Regions from separate parts of the Blastomonas sp. CCH1-A6 genome, predicted to be linked through region 3. Evidence: riboswitches for the same ligand, from Rfam matches in the RefSeq annotation. Region 3 holds a riboswitch; each other region holds the start of a gene.
What was found. A riboswitch is a leader RNA that binds a small molecule or an ion and turns the genes downstream of it on or off. The one in region 3 is predicted to bind cobalamin.

Region 1: it holds a riboswitch for cobalamin, as region 3 does, so the genes downstream of both, AX735_RS21360 (TonB-dependent receptor domain-containing protein) here and AX735_RS18220 (TonB-dependent receptor plug domain-containing protein) in region 3, are expected to answer to the same signal.
Region 2: it holds a riboswitch for cobalamin, as region 3 does, so the genes downstream of both, cobW (cobalamin biosynthesis protein CobW) here and AX735_RS18220 (TonB-dependent receptor plug domain-containing protein) in region 3, are expected to answer to the same signal.

Annotation. Positions count from the first base shown of each region.
Region 1 is NZ_LSIS01000479.1:2,422-8,341, reverse strand. Features, by position in the region: gene AX735_RS21365 (thiolase family protein) at 1-1,162, shown strand, start outside; cobalamin riboswitch at 1,239-1,427, shown strand; gene AX735_RS21360 (TonB-dependent receptor domain-containing protein) at 1,579-3,471, shown strand; gene AX735_RS21355 (ABC transporter substrate-binding protein) at 3,579-4,571, shown strand; gene AX735_RS21350 (FecCD family ABC transporter permease) at 4,571-5,557, shown strand; gene AX735_RS21345 (ABC transporter ATP-binding protein) at 5,554-5,920, shown strand, end outside.
Region 2 is NZ_LSIS01000058.1:21,162-27,081, reverse strand. Features, by position in the region: gene AX735_RS02430 (TonB-dependent receptor plug domain-containing protein) at 1-91, shown strand, start outside; gene AX735_RS02425 (ABC transporter substrate-binding protein) at 205-996, shown strand; gene AX735_RS02420 (FecCD family ABC transporter permease) at 993-1,979, shown strand; gene AX735_RS02415 (ABC transporter ATP-binding protein) at 1,976-2,758, shown strand; gene AX735_RS02410 (DUF6925 family protein) at 2,755-3,735, shown strand; cobalamin riboswitch at 3,825-4,055, shown strand; gene cobW (cobalamin biosynthesis protein CobW) at 4,237-5,274, shown strand; gene cobN (cobaltochelatase subunit CobN) at 5,283-5,920, shown strand, end outside.
Region 3 is NZ_LSIS01000398.1:3,544-9,463, forward strand. Features, by position in the region: gene cobO (cob(I)yrinic acid a,c-diamide adenosyltransferase) at 1-119, opposite strand, end outside; gene AX735_RS18215 (threonine-phosphate decarboxylase) at 116-1,147, opposite strand; gene AX735_RS18220 (TonB-dependent receptor plug domain-containing protein) at 1,147-3,087, opposite strand; cobalamin riboswitch at 3,232-3,437, opposite strand; gene cobU (bifunctional adenosylcobinamide kinase/adenosylcobinamide-phosphate guanylyltransferase) at 3,479-3,985, shown strand; gene kdpF (K(+)-transporting ATPase subunit F) at 4,351-4,440, shown strand; gene kdpB (potassium-transporting ATPase subunit KdpB) at 4,440-5,920, shown strand, end outside.

The DNA.
Region 1 (5,920 bases), on a different contig from region 3:
CGTCTCCTATGCGCGCACGCCGATGGGCAGCTTCCAGGGTTCGCTCTCGGGCGCCAGCGCCACCGATCTCGGCGCGACCGCCGTCAAGGCGGCGGTCGAGCGGGCAGGGGTTTCGGGCGATGCAATCGAGCGCATCTATATGGGCTGCGTGCTGCCCGCCGGCCTCGGTCAGGCCCCGGCGCGCCAGGCCGCGCTCAAGGCCGGCCTGCCGCAGTCGGTCGAGGCGACCACGGTGAACAAGATGTGCGGCAGCGGCATGCAGGCGACGATCATGGGGGCAGAGGCGCTGGCCTCGGGCTCGGTCGATCTGCTGGTGGCGGGAGGCATGGAGAGCATGACCAACGCGCCCTATTTGCTCACCAAGCATCGCGGCGGCGCGCGGATCGGCCATGACCGGGTCATGGACCATATGTTCCTCGATGGCCTGGAAGACGCCTATGAGCCCGGCCGCGCAATGGGCAGCTTTGCCGAGGAAACCGCAGGCGAATATCAGTTCACCCGCCAGGACCAGGACGATTACGCGATCGCCTCGCTTACCCGCGCGCAGAAGGCGCAGAGCAGCGGCGGGTTTGACCGCGAGATCGTCCCCGTCGAGATCACCGGCCGCAAGGGCACCGAGACGATCGACAAGGACGAACAGCCGCTCAAGGGCGACGCGTCGAAGATCCCGAGCCTGAAACCGGCCTTCGCCAAGGACGGCACGATCACGGCGGCCAATGCCTCGTCGATCTCCGACGGTGCGGCTGCTCTGGTGCTGACCCGCCAGAGCGTCGCCGACAGGCTTGGCCTCAAGCCCGTCGCGCGGATCGTGTCGCACGCGGCACATGCCCACGCGCCGGCGCGCTTCACCACCGCGCCGGTCGATGCCAGCCGCAAGGCGCTGGAGAAGGCGGGCTGGAGCGTCGACGATGTCGATCTGTTCGAGGTCAACGAGGCGTTCGCCTGCGTGTCGATGATCGCAATGCGCGACCTCGGCATTCCGCACGACAAGATCAACGTGCATGGCGGCGCGACCGCGCTGGGCCATCCGATCGGCGCGAGCGGTGCGCGAATCATCGCAACGCTGGTTTCTGCCCTGCAGACGCATGGCGGCAAGCGCGGCCTGGCATCGCTCTGCATCGGTGGCGGCGAGGCGACGGCGGTTGCGGTCGAGCTGATCTGATCCCCTGAAGCCCGGCCTGTCAGTAGGGCAGGCCGGGGCTTTTGTAAGGCCGGATTGACAAGCCTGCCCAAATCCAGCAATTGCGCATCCAGATGGTTCCTCCCTTAGCCGGGAGGCGAAGAGGGAAGCCGGTGCAAATCCGGTGCTGTGCCCGCAACTGTCAGTCGGGAGCCGACGGCCAATATGTCACTGGGAGCGATCCCGGGAAGACGGCCCGAGGCGATGATCGACGAGCCAGGAGACCTGCCATCGCGTCGTTCATCCGGGGGCCGGGTCCAGCCTGTTCGGATGGGAAAGTTTTTTCCTTCGTAACGACATGCCACAGGCCATAGTCGCGTCCGGAAGCGATCCCGGCGGGCCTTGATGTCGTTCATCTGCCCTTCCGCTTCGGCGGCGGCTGGGGCTGAGGGAAAACCGTGTCCAAATTCATCCGCAGTTTCACCGTGTCCGCGCTTGCTCTGGCAGTGGCCACGCCGCTCCATGCGCAGTCCGCCAGCGACGACCAGGACGACGATATCGTCGTCTCCGCCAGTCGCATCGTCCAGAAGCGCAGCGAAACCGGCCAGTCGATCACCGTGGTCGACAAGGCAGAACTAGATCGTCGCCAGACCCAGGTGCTGAGCGACGTGCTGCAGACGCTGCCCGGCATCAGCGTTGCGCGCAACGGCGGCCCCGGCGGCACGACCAGCGTGTTCATCCGCGGCGGCGACAGCTCGCAGACGCTGGTGCTGGTCGATGGCGTGCGCATCAACGATCCGTCTTCGCCTTCGGGGGCGTTCGATTTCAGCTCGATCCTCACCGGCAATATCGGATCGGTCGAGGTGCTGCGCGGACCCAATTCGGTGATCTGGGGCAGCCAGGCGATCGGCGGCGTCATCAACATTACCACGATCGAACCGAGCGAGGGGCTGCAGGCCAGTGCGCGCGGCGAATATGGCTATCGTGACACCGGCCAGCTGGTCGCCAGCGTCTCGGGCAAGACCGGCATCGTTTCGGGCAGCCTTGGCGCAAGCTATTTCCGCACCGATGGCATTTCCGCCTGGGATGAGCGCCGTGGGGCGACCGAAAAGGACGGGTTCGAGAACCTGACCTTGAGCGGCAAGCTGCGCGTCGCCTTCAGCGATGCGATCAGCCTCGATCTGCGCGGCTTCTATACCGATGGTGAAACCGAATTCGACAACCCGCCTGCCGATACGCTGCCGGTGACCGACAACCGCCAGTTCGTGGGCTATGCGGGGCTTAATGTCGCGCTATTCGACGGCCGGTTGCGCAATCGCTTTGCCTATACCCGGACCGACATCAAGCGCATCACCACCGATCCCACCCCCGGATCGTTCAACCCCGCACGCGCCAAGGGCACGCTCGACCGGTTCGAATATCAGGGCGTTGCTGATGTTGCCGATGCGCTGACCCTGGTGTTCGGCGTGGAGCACGAACAGAGCGAGGCGAGCACCTTCTTCCCCTCGTTCAACACCGCGCCCGATGTCAGTGACGTGCACATGACGAGCTATTACGGCCAGGCCATCGTGCGTCCGGTGCAGGGGTTGACCGTCACCGGCGGCGTACGCGTCGACGACCAGCAGGTGTTCGGCAGCAAGACCAGCCTTGGCGGCAATATCGCCTATACGCCCAATGACGGCGAAACCGTGATCCGCGCGACCTATGCGGAGGGTTTCCGCGCGCCTGCGCTGAGCGAGCAACTCGCCGCGTTCGGCAATCCGAACCTGCGCCCCGAAACCGCGCGCAGCTATGACGCGGGAATCGAACAGTCGCTAATCGACGGCAAGCTGCGCGCGCAGGCGACCTGGTTCCGCCGCAACACGCAGGACCTGATCGTCTTCTCCTCCGCAACCTTCAGCCTGGAGAATATCGCGGCCGCGCGCGCACAGGGCGTGGAGCTTGGCCTGTGGATGCAGCCGGTGACCAATTTCACCGTGCAGGCACAGTACAGCCTGGTCGATACCGAGAACCGCTCGCGCGAAGCGGACTTTTCGGGCCGGGTCAATTTCGGAAACCGGCTCGCGCGGCGCGCCAAGGACAGCGCCTCGGTGCTGGTCGACTGGAAGTCGCCCTGGGGTCCGGCGCTGGGCGCGACCTTCCTGATGGTCGGTGACACGTTCGACGATGTCGCCAACACCATCCGGCTCGACAGCTATGTCCGCGTCGACCTGCGCGCGAGCTGGAGCATCTCGGACAATCTGGAAGTCTATGGCCGGGTCGAAAACCTGTTTGACGAGGCCTATCAGACCGCGTTCAACTATGGCGTGCCCGGACGTGCGGGCTATGCGGGGGTCAGGTTGAAGATGTGATGTCAAGGGTTGTCGCCCCTATCTCCGTTTGTCCCGAGCGTGTCGAGGGACCTTGCACAACTGAGGCACGCACGTCCCTCGACTTCGCTCGGGACAAACGGTGGGGGGTGAGCGCTTTGTTGCTCGCCATGTGCAGCATCCTCACCGCCTGCTCGCTGGGCAAGGCCGCCACACCCGCACCACTCGAACCCCCGGTTCGGGCGATGCGGGTCGTGAGCCTCGACTATTGCGCGGATCAATATGTTCTCAAGCTTCTCGGACGGGAGCGCATTCTCGCGCTCTCGCCCGATGCCACGCGCGACTTCTCGTACATGCGCGAGGCGGCGAGAGGCATGCCTAAGGTTGCCCCGCGCGCCGAGGACGTGCTGGTGCTCAAGCCCGATCTGGTGGTGCGCAGCTATGGTGGCGGCGCGGATGCGGGCGCGTTCTTCGCGCGCGCCGGGGTGCCGGTGCTGCAACTGGGCTATGCCGAGGATCTGGCAGGGGTACGGCGCGTGCTGGTCGAGACCGCAGGGCAGCTGGGCGAGCGGGCGCGGGGCGAGCGGATCGCACGCGAGATGGATGCGCGGGTGACAAGACTTTCGGAACGTGCCTACTCTCCGTTTGTCCCGAGCAATCAAAATGCCGCCCTTCCCGAGTTCCCGAGCGAAGTCGAGGGACGTATGCTCGACCCGTTGCGATCACGTCCCTCGACTTCGCTCGGGACAAACGGAAGGGGAAGCAACACTGGGTCTGGGTCGGGAATCGCCAGCAAGCCAACCCTGCTCTATGCCACCCCCGGCGGGGTCACCTCGGGCCCGGGATCGCTGATCCACGAACTCATCGAACTCGCCGGATACCGCAATTTCCAGACCGAGCCCGGCTGGCAGCCGCTGCCGCTCGAGCGGCTCGCCTATGAAAAGCCCGATCGCGTGGCGATGGCCTGGTTCGGGCGGCGCGATTACAATCCCGATCAGTGGAGCGCGGCGCGGCATCCGCTGATGCGCACGGCGAGCCAGCATCCGGTGATCGGCCTGGAGGGCGCATGGACCGCGTGCGGCGGCTGGTTCGTGCTCGATGCCGCCGAAGCGATGGCGCGGGCGCGCGGGGTGAAGCTCTGATGCAAGCGCGCTGGCTGATCCCCGGGCTGGTCGTCGGCATCGCGATCGCGCTGATCGCTGCCTGCCTGCTCGGTTCGGTGCCGCTGCCGCCGGGACGCATGGTTGCGGCGCTGCTGGGCATGGGCGAGGGCGGTGACAGCCTGGTCGTCTGGCAGGTGCGCCTGCCGCGCGCGCTCGCGGCTCTGGTCGCGGGCGGAGCGCTGGGCATCAGCGGTGCCGCCTTGCAGGGCCTGCTCCGCAATCCGCTGGCAGAGCCCGGCGTGCTTGGCGTCTCGGCCATGTCGGCGCTGTTCGCGACGGTGGCCTTGTTCTACGGGCTTGCGGCTTTCCTTCCCTTCGCGCTGCCGCTGGCGGCGATTGCCGGCGCGCTCGCGGCGACCGCGATCATCGCCTGGGCCGCGCCGCGCTCGCGATCGGTGGTGACATTGATCCTGGTGGGCGTCGGCATTTCCAGCTTTTCGGGCGCAATCATGGCGCTGCTGATGAACCTCGCCCCCAACCCGTTCACGCTTGCCGACATGGTCACCTGGATGATGGGGTCGGTTGCCAATCGCAGCCTTGACGACCTCGCGCTCAGCGCCCCGTTCATTGCCGCCGGTGCCGCGCTGCTGATTGCGGCGCGGCGCGGGCTGACCGCGCTGGCGCTGGGCGAGGAAGCGGCGGCCGGCGTCGGGCTCGATGTGGCGCGCCAACGGATGCTGGTCGTGCTTGGCGCAGGCCTGGCGACCGGTGGCGCGGTGGCGCTGGCGGGCGCGATCGGCTTTGTCGGCATCGTCGCGCCGCATCTGGTGCGCCTCTGGGTCGGGCACGATCCCGCGCGCGTGCTGGTGCCGAGCGCGCTGCTCTCCGGGTTGATCCTGGTCCTGGCCGACATCACGGTGCGGATCATCCCCGGCGATACCGAGCTCAAGCTTGGTGTGGTCGCAGCATTGATCGGCGCGCCGGTGTTCGTGATGATCGCGATCCGGCGGGGAGCGGTGCGATGAACGAGGCTGGGCTGAACGTCATCGAGGCGAGCCTCTCGATCAAGGGAGCGAGCTTGCTTAGTCAGGCTTCGTTGGCACTAAATCCCGGCGAGCTCGTGATCCTGCTCGGCCCCAATGGCGCGGGCAAGACCAGCCTGTTGCGCGTCGCGCTGGGCCTGGCGCGCGCCGATAGCGGCACGGCTACGCTGGCGGGACGAGACCCTGGCGCCCTGACCTCGACCGAGCGCGCCCGCGCGGTGACCTATCTGCCGCAGATGCGCGATCTCGCCTGGCCGATCCGGGTGCGCGATGTCGTGGCTCTGGGCCGCTTCGCCTATGGCGCGGCGCCTGCCAGGCTGGCCGAGGCGGACACGATCGCGGTCG
Region 2 (5,920 bases), on a different contig from region 3:
AGAAAACCTCATCAACGAGCAATACGAAGAGGTGTTCAGTTTCGCCACTCCGGGCCGCGCAGGCTATGGTGGCGTTCGCGTCCGCTTCTGATGTTCCGCAAGGCGCTCTGCCTCCTTTGGATGATCTCCGTGCTTCCGGCTCTGGCCGGTTGCACGGAGCCGTCTGGTAGTCGCAGCCAGGCGGCAGCAAAGCCAGTCCATGTCATGTCGATGAACCAGTGCACGGATCAGCTTGTCCTGGCATTGCTGCCACCTGAGCGGATCGCGTCGGTCACTTGGCTGTCGCGCGATCCCGACGGCTCCCTCATGTTCCGCGAGGCTGCGCGTGTCGACATCAACCATGGAATGTCGGAGGAGGTCCTGCGCCAGAAGCCGGACCTGGTTATTGCCGGGGCATTTACGACGCCGGCAACACGCGGACTGCTTAAGCGATTAGGGTTTCCAATGATCGAGGTCGATCATGCGGAAACCTACGAAGATATCCGCAAGATAACCCGACAGGTCGCCAAGGCAGTAGGAGAGCCCGCTCGCGGCGAGGAATTGATCGCAAAAATGGACCGCCAACTGGCCGACCTTGCGCGCGATCCGGGCCCGCCGCTACGAGTGGCTGCGTGGGATGGTGCTGGCTTCAATGCAAGCACGGGGTCTCTCTATGACACTGTGCTCAAGACAGCCGGTGCGACCAATGTTGCCAACACACTGCAGAAGAGCAGCTACGGCAAACCGGATATCGAAATCCTGCTCCTTTCTGCTCCGTCCCTGCTGGTGAAAGGCGCCGGGGTAGGTCGCCGCCCGGGGCTTCGCGAAAACGTCGAGCGACACCCTCTAATCCGTCGCTACTGGGACGGTGACCGTACGCTGACGATCCGACAGGCGTACTACGTTTGCGGAACGCCGATGGTGACGGAAGCCGCGATGCAGTTGCGCAACGAACTTCGTTCAGCGGCTCTCCATGCCCGCTCTCCCCTTCCCTTTGCCGGTGGGAAATCGCTATGACCCGGTGGCTTGTTCCCATGCTGGTCAGTTGTCTGCTCGCCAGCGCTTTCGCTTCGGTGCTGGCTGGCTCCGTCTGGTTGACACCACGCGAAGCGTTTCAGGCGCTGGCTTTCGATCATGCGGATCTGGCTGGCCAGATCGTCACCCAGATCCGCCTGCCACGGGTTGTCCTTTCGATGGCCATCGGTGGCATCCTTGGCCTCTCGGGTGCCGTCATGCAGGGGCTGTTGCGAAACCCGCTGGCTGACCCCGGCCTGCTGGGCGTTTCGGCAGGTGCCTCGCTCGGTGCGGTCATCGCCATCTATTTCGGCTTTGCCGCCAGTTTTACCCTTGCCGCTCCGCTGTTTGGTCTGACAGGTGCATTCGTCACCACAGGCATTGCCTTCATCCTTGCGCGGGGAGGCGGTACCCTATCGCTCATCCTGGCCGGGGCAGCAGTCAGCAGCATAGCCAGTGCAGGCGTCAGTCTGGCGCTCAACCTCTCCCCCAATCCTTATGCCGCTTACGAGATCATGACCTGGCTGATGGGTTCGCTTGCCGATCGAAGCTGGGATCATGTCCGCCTTGCCACACCCTTTATCCTTGCCGGGGGTACGATGCTTCTGCTGACGGGCCGAGCTCTGGATGCTCTTGCATTGGGTGAAGCGCAGGCTGAAAGCCTGGGGATTGCGGTTTCACGAACGCGCATGCTGGCGCTGATCGGTACGGCCCTTGGCGTCGGAGGCGCAACCGCCGTATCCGGAACGATCGGTTTCGTAGGCCTGATTGCGCCTCACCTTGTCCGGCCTCTGGTCGCCCATCGTCCAGGCAAGGTGCTCATCCCGGCCATGCTGGTTGGAGCCGTTCTGGTAACCCTCGCCGACATCGCGTCGCGCACATTGGTATTCCGGGGCATGCCGCTAAATCTCGGGGTGTTCATCAGCCTGATCGGGGCACCGTTCTTCCTGTGGCTGGTCCTTCATGTCCGGAGACGCACCGCATGAGCGCGCTGCACTTTCATGGTGTTTCGGCGCGCCGGGGGCAGCGTCTGGTCCTTGACGGGATATCGGCGCGTGTTCCATCGGGCCATCTGACTGCTGTGATCGGCCCCAATGGCGCCGGCAAGAGCACCTTGCTGGACATCACATCGGGCCTCAAACGCCCGGTGCAAGGTTCGGTCGAACTCGATGGCAAGGACCTCCACCGCCTTGGCCGCCGGGAACTTGCCAAGTTGCGTGCCTATCTGCCGCAACGTGCGGGGGTTGATTGGCCGATCACCGTAGAGCGCGTGGTTGCGCTCGGGCTGACTCCGGCGCTGCCAGCATTCGGCACCATACCGTCCGCTCTGCTTCCCGCCATCGACGATGCACTGCTCGCCTGCGATCTGCTGGGTTTGCGGGATCGGCCAGCCACGCAATTGTCGGGTGGCGAACTGGCGCGGGCAATGCTGGCCCGCGCGATTGTCGGCGATCCAGCGCTTCTGATCGTTGATGAACCAACCGCGGGTCTGGATCCACGCCATGCCATCGATGCCGTCCAGCGTCTCAAGGCCCGGACCACGGCCGGGTGCACGGTTGTCATGGCGATCCACGATCTTGATCTGGCCTTGGCCTTCGCGGACTCGATCCTCGCAATCCGCGATGGGCGATTGCTTGCACACGGTCCGACGCACGAAGTCGTCACCGAAAGCCTACTCACCTCGCTCTATGACGTTCCGGTCCGGTTATCTCGTGACGGGGACGGCATTTCCGTCCGCTTTCTCAAGTCCGGGGTATCATCATGAACCAGATTTCCTTTGACGAACTGGCACGTCTCGCGTGCGACCCTGGCCATGGCTGGAGCATCGGCACATTCGGTGCGATCGGCGAATTCATTCGCGACGAGGATGAGCCGGCCACGGTTCAAAACGACCGCGACAATATCGAAATCGTGACCGCTCGCGGTGCCTTGCGGATCAGGCATTCGGATAGCTTTGAATGCCTTGCCTGGGATAGCCTGTCCTCTGATGGCGAAAGCTGGGGTCATGCAATGGCGCTCTGCGCGCCTCTGACTGGTTCGGTCGATCGGGCTGTCGTATCTTTGGGCGCCGATACCGACGCCATTCGCAGGGAAGACCAGTCGAGCCGCCTGTTCGACATGGGCGTTTGTAACGGCACCATAAGGATGTGCGCCCGCACTGACGACGAAGCGCTGATCGGGGCTCTCGAGGCTCTTGAAGGTCAGGACCTGCTGTCTTCGCCAACAGTCATGGCCGAGGTTCTGCGTGCGCAGCCCCACCGGGTCATGCTCTCGCCTGCCGGACGGATCGAAGTCTTCCAACCGATTCCGCCTCCGGATGGGAAATCGCCGGAAGGCCCGCACACCCATCTGCTTGCCAAGCTTATCGGGAAGGGTCGGCCACATGGCGCCAACGTCCCCATTCCGGATGGCTATCAGTCGATCCTGAACATTCACCCTCGCTCACCTTGGCGGAACGCACTGGGTGAACGGCACGATTTCGTGCCCGATACGGACACCGCCTTTTCACCTATGCTTGAACGCTTTGGCCTTGATCAGGATCGTGCCGTGGACGCACATATCCGCACCGCTGTGGCTGAAGGCGCAAACCCTGAATTCTTTGATTGGCCCGACACACGGCGGGGCCGAACGAAAGCCCGCATCGTCCTGCGCCGTCTTGCCGCTGCCGGTCACGAGCACGTGGGTCCCTGGCGCGTCTGGTTCGACCGCGCTCCCGTTGAAACCGATGAAACGGAACAGTGAGGTTGCGCCTGCAATTTCAGCGCGAACTTTGATTGGCATGATCGAAGTTTGGGTCTAGAGATATTCAATGATGATGCGGGTTTGCCCGTGCCATCGATGATCGCGCCGGTGCCCCCAACGGGGCTTAATCGGGAATGCGGTGCGGGAGCGTAGCTCCCAAATCCGCGGCTGTCCCTGCAACTGTAAGCGGATAGCGCGATGCACATTTTTCCTGCGCGTGCAGGAAAAGCCACTGGACCGCGCATGAACGCGCATCTGGGAAGGCGTGCATCAAGCTGTGACCCGCGAGCCAGGAGACCTGCCGGCGCTCTGGTCGCTCTTGCCCGGGTCCAGGGGATGGCCAAGGCACGGTACTCTTCCGTCTGAGCGACGAAGCTGTGCGGCTGGGGCTGCACGGCCGCGTGGTTTCGGGCGTCTGTCGCGCCAGCCCGTTGTCGCGCGCCGACCGGACCTGTCCGGCAAGCCCTGCCCGGTGTCGCTCTGGCGCGCGGAGGAACTGCCATGTCGGACCTGTCAAAGGTACCCGTCACGATCATCACCGGCTTTCTGGGTGCCGGTAAGACCACGCTGATCAGCCACCTGATCCGCAACGCTGGCGGACGCCGATTGGCTGTGGTCGTCAATGAATTCGGTACTCTGGGGGTGGATGGGGACATCCTACAATCCTGCGCCATTCCCGATTGCCCGGCGGAAAACATCGTCGAACTGGCCAACGGCTGCATCTGCTGCACCGTGGCGGACGATTTCATTCCCACCGTAGAGCGCCTGCTCGCGCTTGATCCGCGCCCTGACCATATCCTGATCGAGACATCAGGGCTGGCCCTGCCCAAGCCCTTGCTCAAGGCCTTCGACTGGCCGGCAATCCGCAGTCGCATCACGGTGGATGGCGTCCTTGCGCTGGCCGATGCCGAAGCGGTTGCTGCCGGACGGTTTGCCCCCGATCTTGCAGCGCTGGAGGCCCAGCGCGCCGCAGACCCGGGGATCGACCACGAAACCCCGCTGTCCGAAGTCTTCGAGGACCAGCTTGCCTGCGCCGATCTCGTTTTGCTGACCAAGGTTGATCTGGCCGGACCTGACGGAGTCGCTGCCGCAAGGGCAGCCATTGCGGCCGAAGCACCCCGCCCCGTGCCTGTGATCGAGATAGCCGAAGGGATTGTCGACCCTCGCGTGATCCTTGGACTTGGAGCTGCCGCCGAAGACGATATCGCTGCCCGGCCCTCGCATCACGACAATGAGGATGATCACGAGCACGACGATTTCGACAGCACCGTCATCGCGCTCGGCGAGATTGCCGATCCCGCCGATTTGGTGGCGCGTATCGAAACGCTCGCCCGCGACCATCGCATCCTGCGGGTAAAAGGCTACGCTGCCGTGACTGGCAAGCCCTTGCGCCTCTTGGTGCAGGCCGTCGGGTCGAGGGTTCGTCACCAGTACGACCGCCCATGGCGCCCCGATGAGCGGCGCCAGACCACCCTGGTCGCCATCGCCGAGCATGACGATATCGACGAGCCTGCCATTCGCGCGGTGCTGGCAGGCTAAGCTAGGCCGTGCACGTCATCTTTCGCGAAACGCATGGGATGGAGGAAACGGCCATCCCACAGGATCTGGGGCAGGAGCCTGCGGATCTTGTCGTCCTGTCCTTCTCGGACAGCGATCTTGGTGCGTTCGCGGAAGGCTGGCGCCAGGCGCAAGCGGCGGATCCGGCATTTCCTTCGTTGCGGCTCGCCAATCTTGCCGCGCTGATCCACCCTTTGTCGGTCGACACCTATATCGAAAAGACATTGGCCGGGGCAAAGGCCGTGCTGATCCGGCTGATCGGCGGCACGCCCTATTGGAGCTACGGCCTTCAACAGGTCGAGACCCTCGCCCGATCGCGCGGGATTGCGCTTGCTGTCCTGCCTGCCGATGGTCGGCCGGATTGGCACCTCGACAGTGTCTCCACGCTTCCTGCCGCCACGCTGGCCAAGCTTTGCCAGTTGTGTGACGAGGGCGGCGCGGCAGCGGCGCGCGCGGCCCTGGCCGCTCTCGCGCACGCCGCAGGGCTTGGCGTCAGCACTGTGACGCAATGCACGGCTTTGCCGGCAACTGGCGGATGGCACCCCTCCTGCGGGATCATCGATCCTGCCAGCTTCAGGCCCAATGCGGATCGGCCGCTGATCCTGATCGTCTTCTACCGTGCGTACCT
Region 3 (5,920 bases):
GTATGGACGATCAGCAACCCACGCTCCAGGGTGCGGCGCGCCTGCATGCGTTCGCGCACGGCCTGAACGCGCTTCATCCGCGCATTGTGGCGGGCGAAATCCTCTTGCGTGTCGGTCATGTCATTCTCCAGCCGCTAAGGGCTTCGTCCAGTCTCGCCCAATCGCTCTCGTCACGCGGAAGTCCGATCCGCAGCCAGCAGGGTTCGTAATCGAACGGCCGGGTGAGCACGCCCGCCTGCGCCAGATAAACGAACAGGCGGTCTCGGTGGCGGACGGAGACGAGCGTGAAGAATGCGGTGCACCCGACAATCGCGATTCCATGCCGGGTCAGAAGTTCGACCAGCCGCTGCGATGCGGTGGCCAGTCGCGCCCGCTGTGCGATTTGCCATTCCGCATCGCTGTAAGCCGCCAGCCCGGTCGCCAGCGCCGGACCCGAGATGGGCCAGTCGCCGATCAGCGCGCGCAGCTCGGTTCCGATCTCTTGCTGCGCGACCACGAAGCCCAGGCGCAAACCTGCCAGCCCAAAGAACTTGCCGAAGGACCGCAGCACGATCAGTCCCGGCCAATCGCTGCCCGCCAAGCTGTTTGCCGGGTCCGCATCTGCGAAAGCTTCGTCGACGATTACATGGCCACCGCGCTTGGCTACAGTCAACGCCGCCCATTCCAGCAACAGAGGATCGGCAACAAGACCATCAGGGTTATTCGGCCGGGCAAGCACAAGAACGTCATGAGCAGGTGCCATGAGCCCGATATCGTCGAATGCGCATGCCGCTGGCTTGTAAGCGCCCCACATTGCTGCATGATCCGAATAGCCCGGCCGGACAATGGCCGCGCGGAAAACGAAGGATCTGCGTCCCAGCATCAGCCCGAGCAACCGCATCGCAAGGTCACTTCCGGGCACCGCTACGACCCGTTTCGGGTCCACCCCGAATGAGACCGCGGCTGCCGCTTCCAGCTTCGCAAGGTCGCCCGGATCAGGCAACTGCTCTGCTGCTGCGGCAGTCAGGGAGACCGGGTAGGGCCATGGCGCGATCCCCGTCGACAGATCGGTCCAATTCTCAATATGCGGAAAGGCCGCGCGCGCGAGATCGATCCGCCCGCCGTGACGGGCGAATTCGCCGACCAGCGCGCGGGGCGTGCCCTGCATCAGTAGCTCAGCCGCACGCCGACATAGCCGGCGCGGCCCGGCGTACCATAGCGGAACACCGTCTCGTAGCGCTCGTCGAACAGGTTCTCGATGCGCCCGTACAGCTCGATGCGGTCGGTGATCGGGAACGCCGCGCGCAAGTCCGCAAGCACATAGCCTTCGACCTTGCGGCTGTTATTGGCATTGTCGAAACTCGTACCGACATGGGTCAGCGTGATCCCGGTCTCCAGCCCGAAGCTCCAGCGGTAATCGAGCAGCGCGGTGACGCTGTGCTGCGGTCGCCGGACGAGCTGGCGGCCGAAATTGACATTGCCGGGCGACCGGTTGGTGGCGTCGGTATAGGTATAGTTCGCCTGCAGTCGCAGCGCATCGACCGGCTGCATCATCAGGCCAATCTCGACCCCTTCGGCGCGCGCCTTGGACACATTGTCATAGGTGCCCGAAGGACGCCCGGCGCAGATGCCGGTGCGCGGCAGCGGGCACGAGATGAAGATGATCAGATCGTCGGAATCGCGGCGGAAATAGGTGGCGCTGGCCTGAAGCCGTCCCTCGACCAGATCCTGCGTGATGCCGGCATCCCACCCCTTCGAGCGCTCTGGACTCAGCAGCCGGTTACCGAAATCGCTCTGCAGCTGGAACAGCGAGGGTGCCTTGAACCCTTCGGCATAGCTGGCGCGCAGCGTGGTGCCGGTCGCCGCAATCGCGTAGACGCCGCTGGCCCCCAGCGTCGTCGCGCCGCCGAACCGGTTGTGATCGTCATGCCTGACGCCGCCGGTCAGCGTCAGGCTCCGGACCGGGCTGGCGACGAGCTGCGCGTAGACGCTGTCGATCCTGGCGCGGCCGATCGAGGGCACCGCGCCGAAGCTGCTGCTCGAAAAGCGCGAGGTCTCGCGCTCGAGCCCGCCGGTCAGCTGCCATCCCTCGGCAATGTCGAAAATGCCCTGATATTCGATGCGCTCGTTGCGGCCATGGCCGGCAAAGGTCTCGCTCGGCACGCCGTCGAGCGCGATGCTGCGCCGCCGCGTATCGGTATAGGCATAGCCCAGCCGGTTGCGGAAGCGTCCGTCGAACAATGCCGCGTTGATCCCGGTATAGCCAACGAACTCGCGGGTGCGCGATTCCTCGTTCACGTCGCCAAAGGCAAAGCTGGGCGGCGGAAAGCCGTCGATATTGACCCGGCCTTCGGAATACCAGCCGCGCGCATCGACCGACAGCCAGTCGGTCAGCGCCAGGTTGAAATTGCCGTTCGCGCCGTAATTGCGGTAACCGTCCTTCTCGGTGCCGCCGCGCGCCTCGCTGAAGGCCGAAATACCGTCGGTGCGGAAATAGCCCGCGCCGATACTGGCCGATAGCGGCCCTGCCTTGCCCGACACATTGCCGACCAGCTGGCCGGTATCGCGATAGCCATATTCGCCACGCAGGTTGACACTGAGCTGCTCGGTCGGCTGGCGCGTGATCATGTTGACGACGCCACCGATCGCCTGGCTGCCCCACAACACCGAGGACGGGCCGCGCAATACCTCGATCCGATCGATATTGCCGACCAGCAGGTTGCCGAAATTGAAGCCGCCGCCGGGCGACGAGGGGTCGTTGAGCTTGATGCCATCGACCAGAGCCACGGTCTGGTCGCTTTCCGCACCGCGGATCGAGACCGATGTCGACGTGCCGATGCCGCCGTTGCGCACGATGGTGACGCCCGGCACGGTGCGTAGGATGTCGGCAACGGCCTGGGTCTGCCGACGCTCGATCTCCGCGCTGTCGAGCACGGTGATCGACTGGCCTACCTTGTCGAGCGATTGCGCCGTGCGATTGGCGGTCACCACGATGACCGGCTCGCGCGCGCCGGCGCCCGCTGCAATGTCCTGCGCGAAGGCGGGAGTGCTCACGCAGGCGCAGACGGCAAGCGTGGATAGGGTGTATTTCAAAAATGCATCAGGCATGGCTATCCCCTGTCAAAACAACAAGGGGTTACACGCGCCGATGGCACGACGGATCAGTCGCTGGCTTGTCACCCGCGCGCGAACCCCGACCGATGTCGTCACGCGAGGATGAACCTCGATCACGCTGAACACCCCGTCCGCGCAAAGGACCGACTGCGTCAGGCAGGTCTCCTGGCTCCCGGGTCATCGCATTCGCCCCGCCTTCCCGGAGGCCGAGGCCTCCAGTGGCATATCAGGGCGACCGCTATCCGGTCACAGTTGCGGGGACAGCCGCGGATTACAGGGGTTTATCCCTGCTTCCGCGTTCCCTATTAATCCCATCTCTGGGAACCTGTCGCGTAGCCGCATTATTGCGAGTGAAAACGCTTTGCAAGGGAAATGGGTCGATGCGGTGCTGACATTCATCTTGGGCGGTGCCCGCTCCGGCAAGAGCGCGCGGGCGCAGGCACTGGCAGAGAGCCAGTCGGGCAAGCTCGTCTATCTGGCCACGGCGCAGGCTTTTGACGATGAGATGGCCGACCGGATTGCGCGGCACCGGCAGAATCGCGGACCGCGCTGGCGCACCGTCGAATGCCCGATCGACCTGCCAGAAGCGATCACGCGCGAGGCCGCGCCAGGCCGCGTGCTGCTTGTCGACTGCCTGACGCTCTGGACGAGCAACATACTTTTAAACGAACTGAATTTCCCCGCAGTGTCGAAGCAGCTGATGGATGCACTTCTGGCGGCCAAATCGCCGATAATATTGGTCAGCAATGAAGTCGGGATGGGCATCGTCCCGGACAATGCGCTGGCGCGCCGGTTTCGCGACATGGCGGGACGGCTCAATCAAGACATCGCCGCCATCGCGGATCGCGCCGAGATCATGTTTGCGGGACTCGTCGTGCCGCTCAAAGGGTGAGCATAGAAGCTCAGAAGCCTCAGCAACAGGCTGTGGCGGAGTGGACGAAGCCATGATCACTGGTGAGCCGAAAAGGCACCCCGGGACCGCCATTCTGGCCAGCCCCGGGGCATGAGTCTCGACGAGTCCGGCGGGACAATTCTCGTCTGGGCAAGAAGCATCTTGCTGACGGCCCGATGGCGCATGGCCTTGTGAAACATCCATGTGGATCAACGCCTTGCGACATGAAATCCTCATGAAACCCGCGCTCGGTGCCGAGTTAACAAAGCGATTTTCATGCGTTTTTCATGCCGTTCGCGGCTTTTGCCCCGCGCATTTTCACGCATCCGAGGCGCACCTGACGCTCCGCCAAACAAGGAGCTCATATGTCCTTCGATCTTGCGCTGGCCGGCGTCGTCGCCATCGGCCTGCTGGTCTATCTCGTCGTCGTCCTGATGACCCCGGAGCGCTTCTGATGGAGCGCGCATCCCTGTTCGAGCGCAAGCTGGTCATGCCGGCCCTGCGCGATTCCTTCGTCAAGCTCGACCCGCGCACGCTAGTGCGCAACCCCGTGATGTTCACGACTGCCGTGGTGGCTGCCGTCGCCACCGTGGTGATGGTGCGCAATCTGGCCATCGGCAGCGGCGATCCGCTGTTCGAGGGGCAGCTGGTCTTCTGGCTTTGGCTGACGGTGCTGTTCGGCAATTTTGCCGAGGCGCTGGCCGAAGGGCGCGGCAAGGCGCAGGCACAGTCGCTGCGCTCTACCAAGGATCAGCTTGTTGCCTTTCGCGTCGGTCAGGATGGCAAGGTCGAGGAAATTCCGGCCACCCAGCTCCATGCTGGCGATATGGTGCGGGTGATCCAGGGCCAGCTCATTCCCGCTGATGGCGAGGTCATCGCCGGGGTGGCCTCGGTCAACGAGGCGGCGATCACCGGCGAGAGCGCGCCGGTCATCCGCGAGGCGGGAGGCGACCGGTCTGCGGTGACCGCAGGCACCATGGTCATCGCCGATCAGATCGACATAAAGGTCACGGCAGAACCCGGCAGCGGGTTTCTCGACCGCATGATTGCGCTGGTCGAGGGGGCCAGCCGCCAGAAGACGCCCAACGAGATCGCGCTGACCGTTCTGCTCACCGGGCTAACGCTGATCTTCCTGGTCGCCGTCGGCACCCTTCCTGCCTTTGCCGCCTATGCCGGGGGCGAGATTGCCGTGCCGGTGCTGATTGCGCTCTTCGTCGCGCTCATCCCCACCACCATCTCGGGACTGCTCTCGGCGATCGGCATCGCAGGGATGGACCGGCTGATCCGGTTCAACGTGCTCGCCAAATCGGGCCGCGCGGTCGAGGCGGCGGGCGATATCAGCACGCTGCTGCTCGACAAGACGGGCACGATCACCATCGGCGACCGGCAGGCGAGCGAATTCGTGCCGCTGCCAGGCGTGGCCCTTGGCGATCTGGTCGCGGCTGCGCGCCTCTCGAGCTTGGCCGATACGACGCCTGAGGGCCGTTCGATCGTGGCGCTGGCGGGCGACGGCGATGCGATGCCCGAAGGGGCAGAACCCATCGCCTTCACCTCGCAGACCCGGGTAAGCGGGCTGATGATCGGCGAACGCGCGCTAATCAAGGGTGCGGTCGATGCCGTGCTGCGGCGACTGGGCGACAAGGCCGATCCGACCGCTGCCGCCGCGCTGCGTCAGGCATCCGAGGGCATTGCCCGGTCGGGCGGCACGCCGCTGGCCGTCGCCGATGGCAACCGGCTGCTCGGCGTCGTCCACCTCAAGGACATCGTCAAGGCGGGCATCCGCGAGCGCTTTGCCGAACTCCGCCGCATGGGCATCCGCACGGTCATGATCACCGGCGACAATCCGCTCACCGCCGCCTCGATCGCGGCCGAAAGCGGGGTGGACGACTTCCTCGCCGAGGCGACCCCGGAGGACAAGCTGGCGCTGATCCGCAA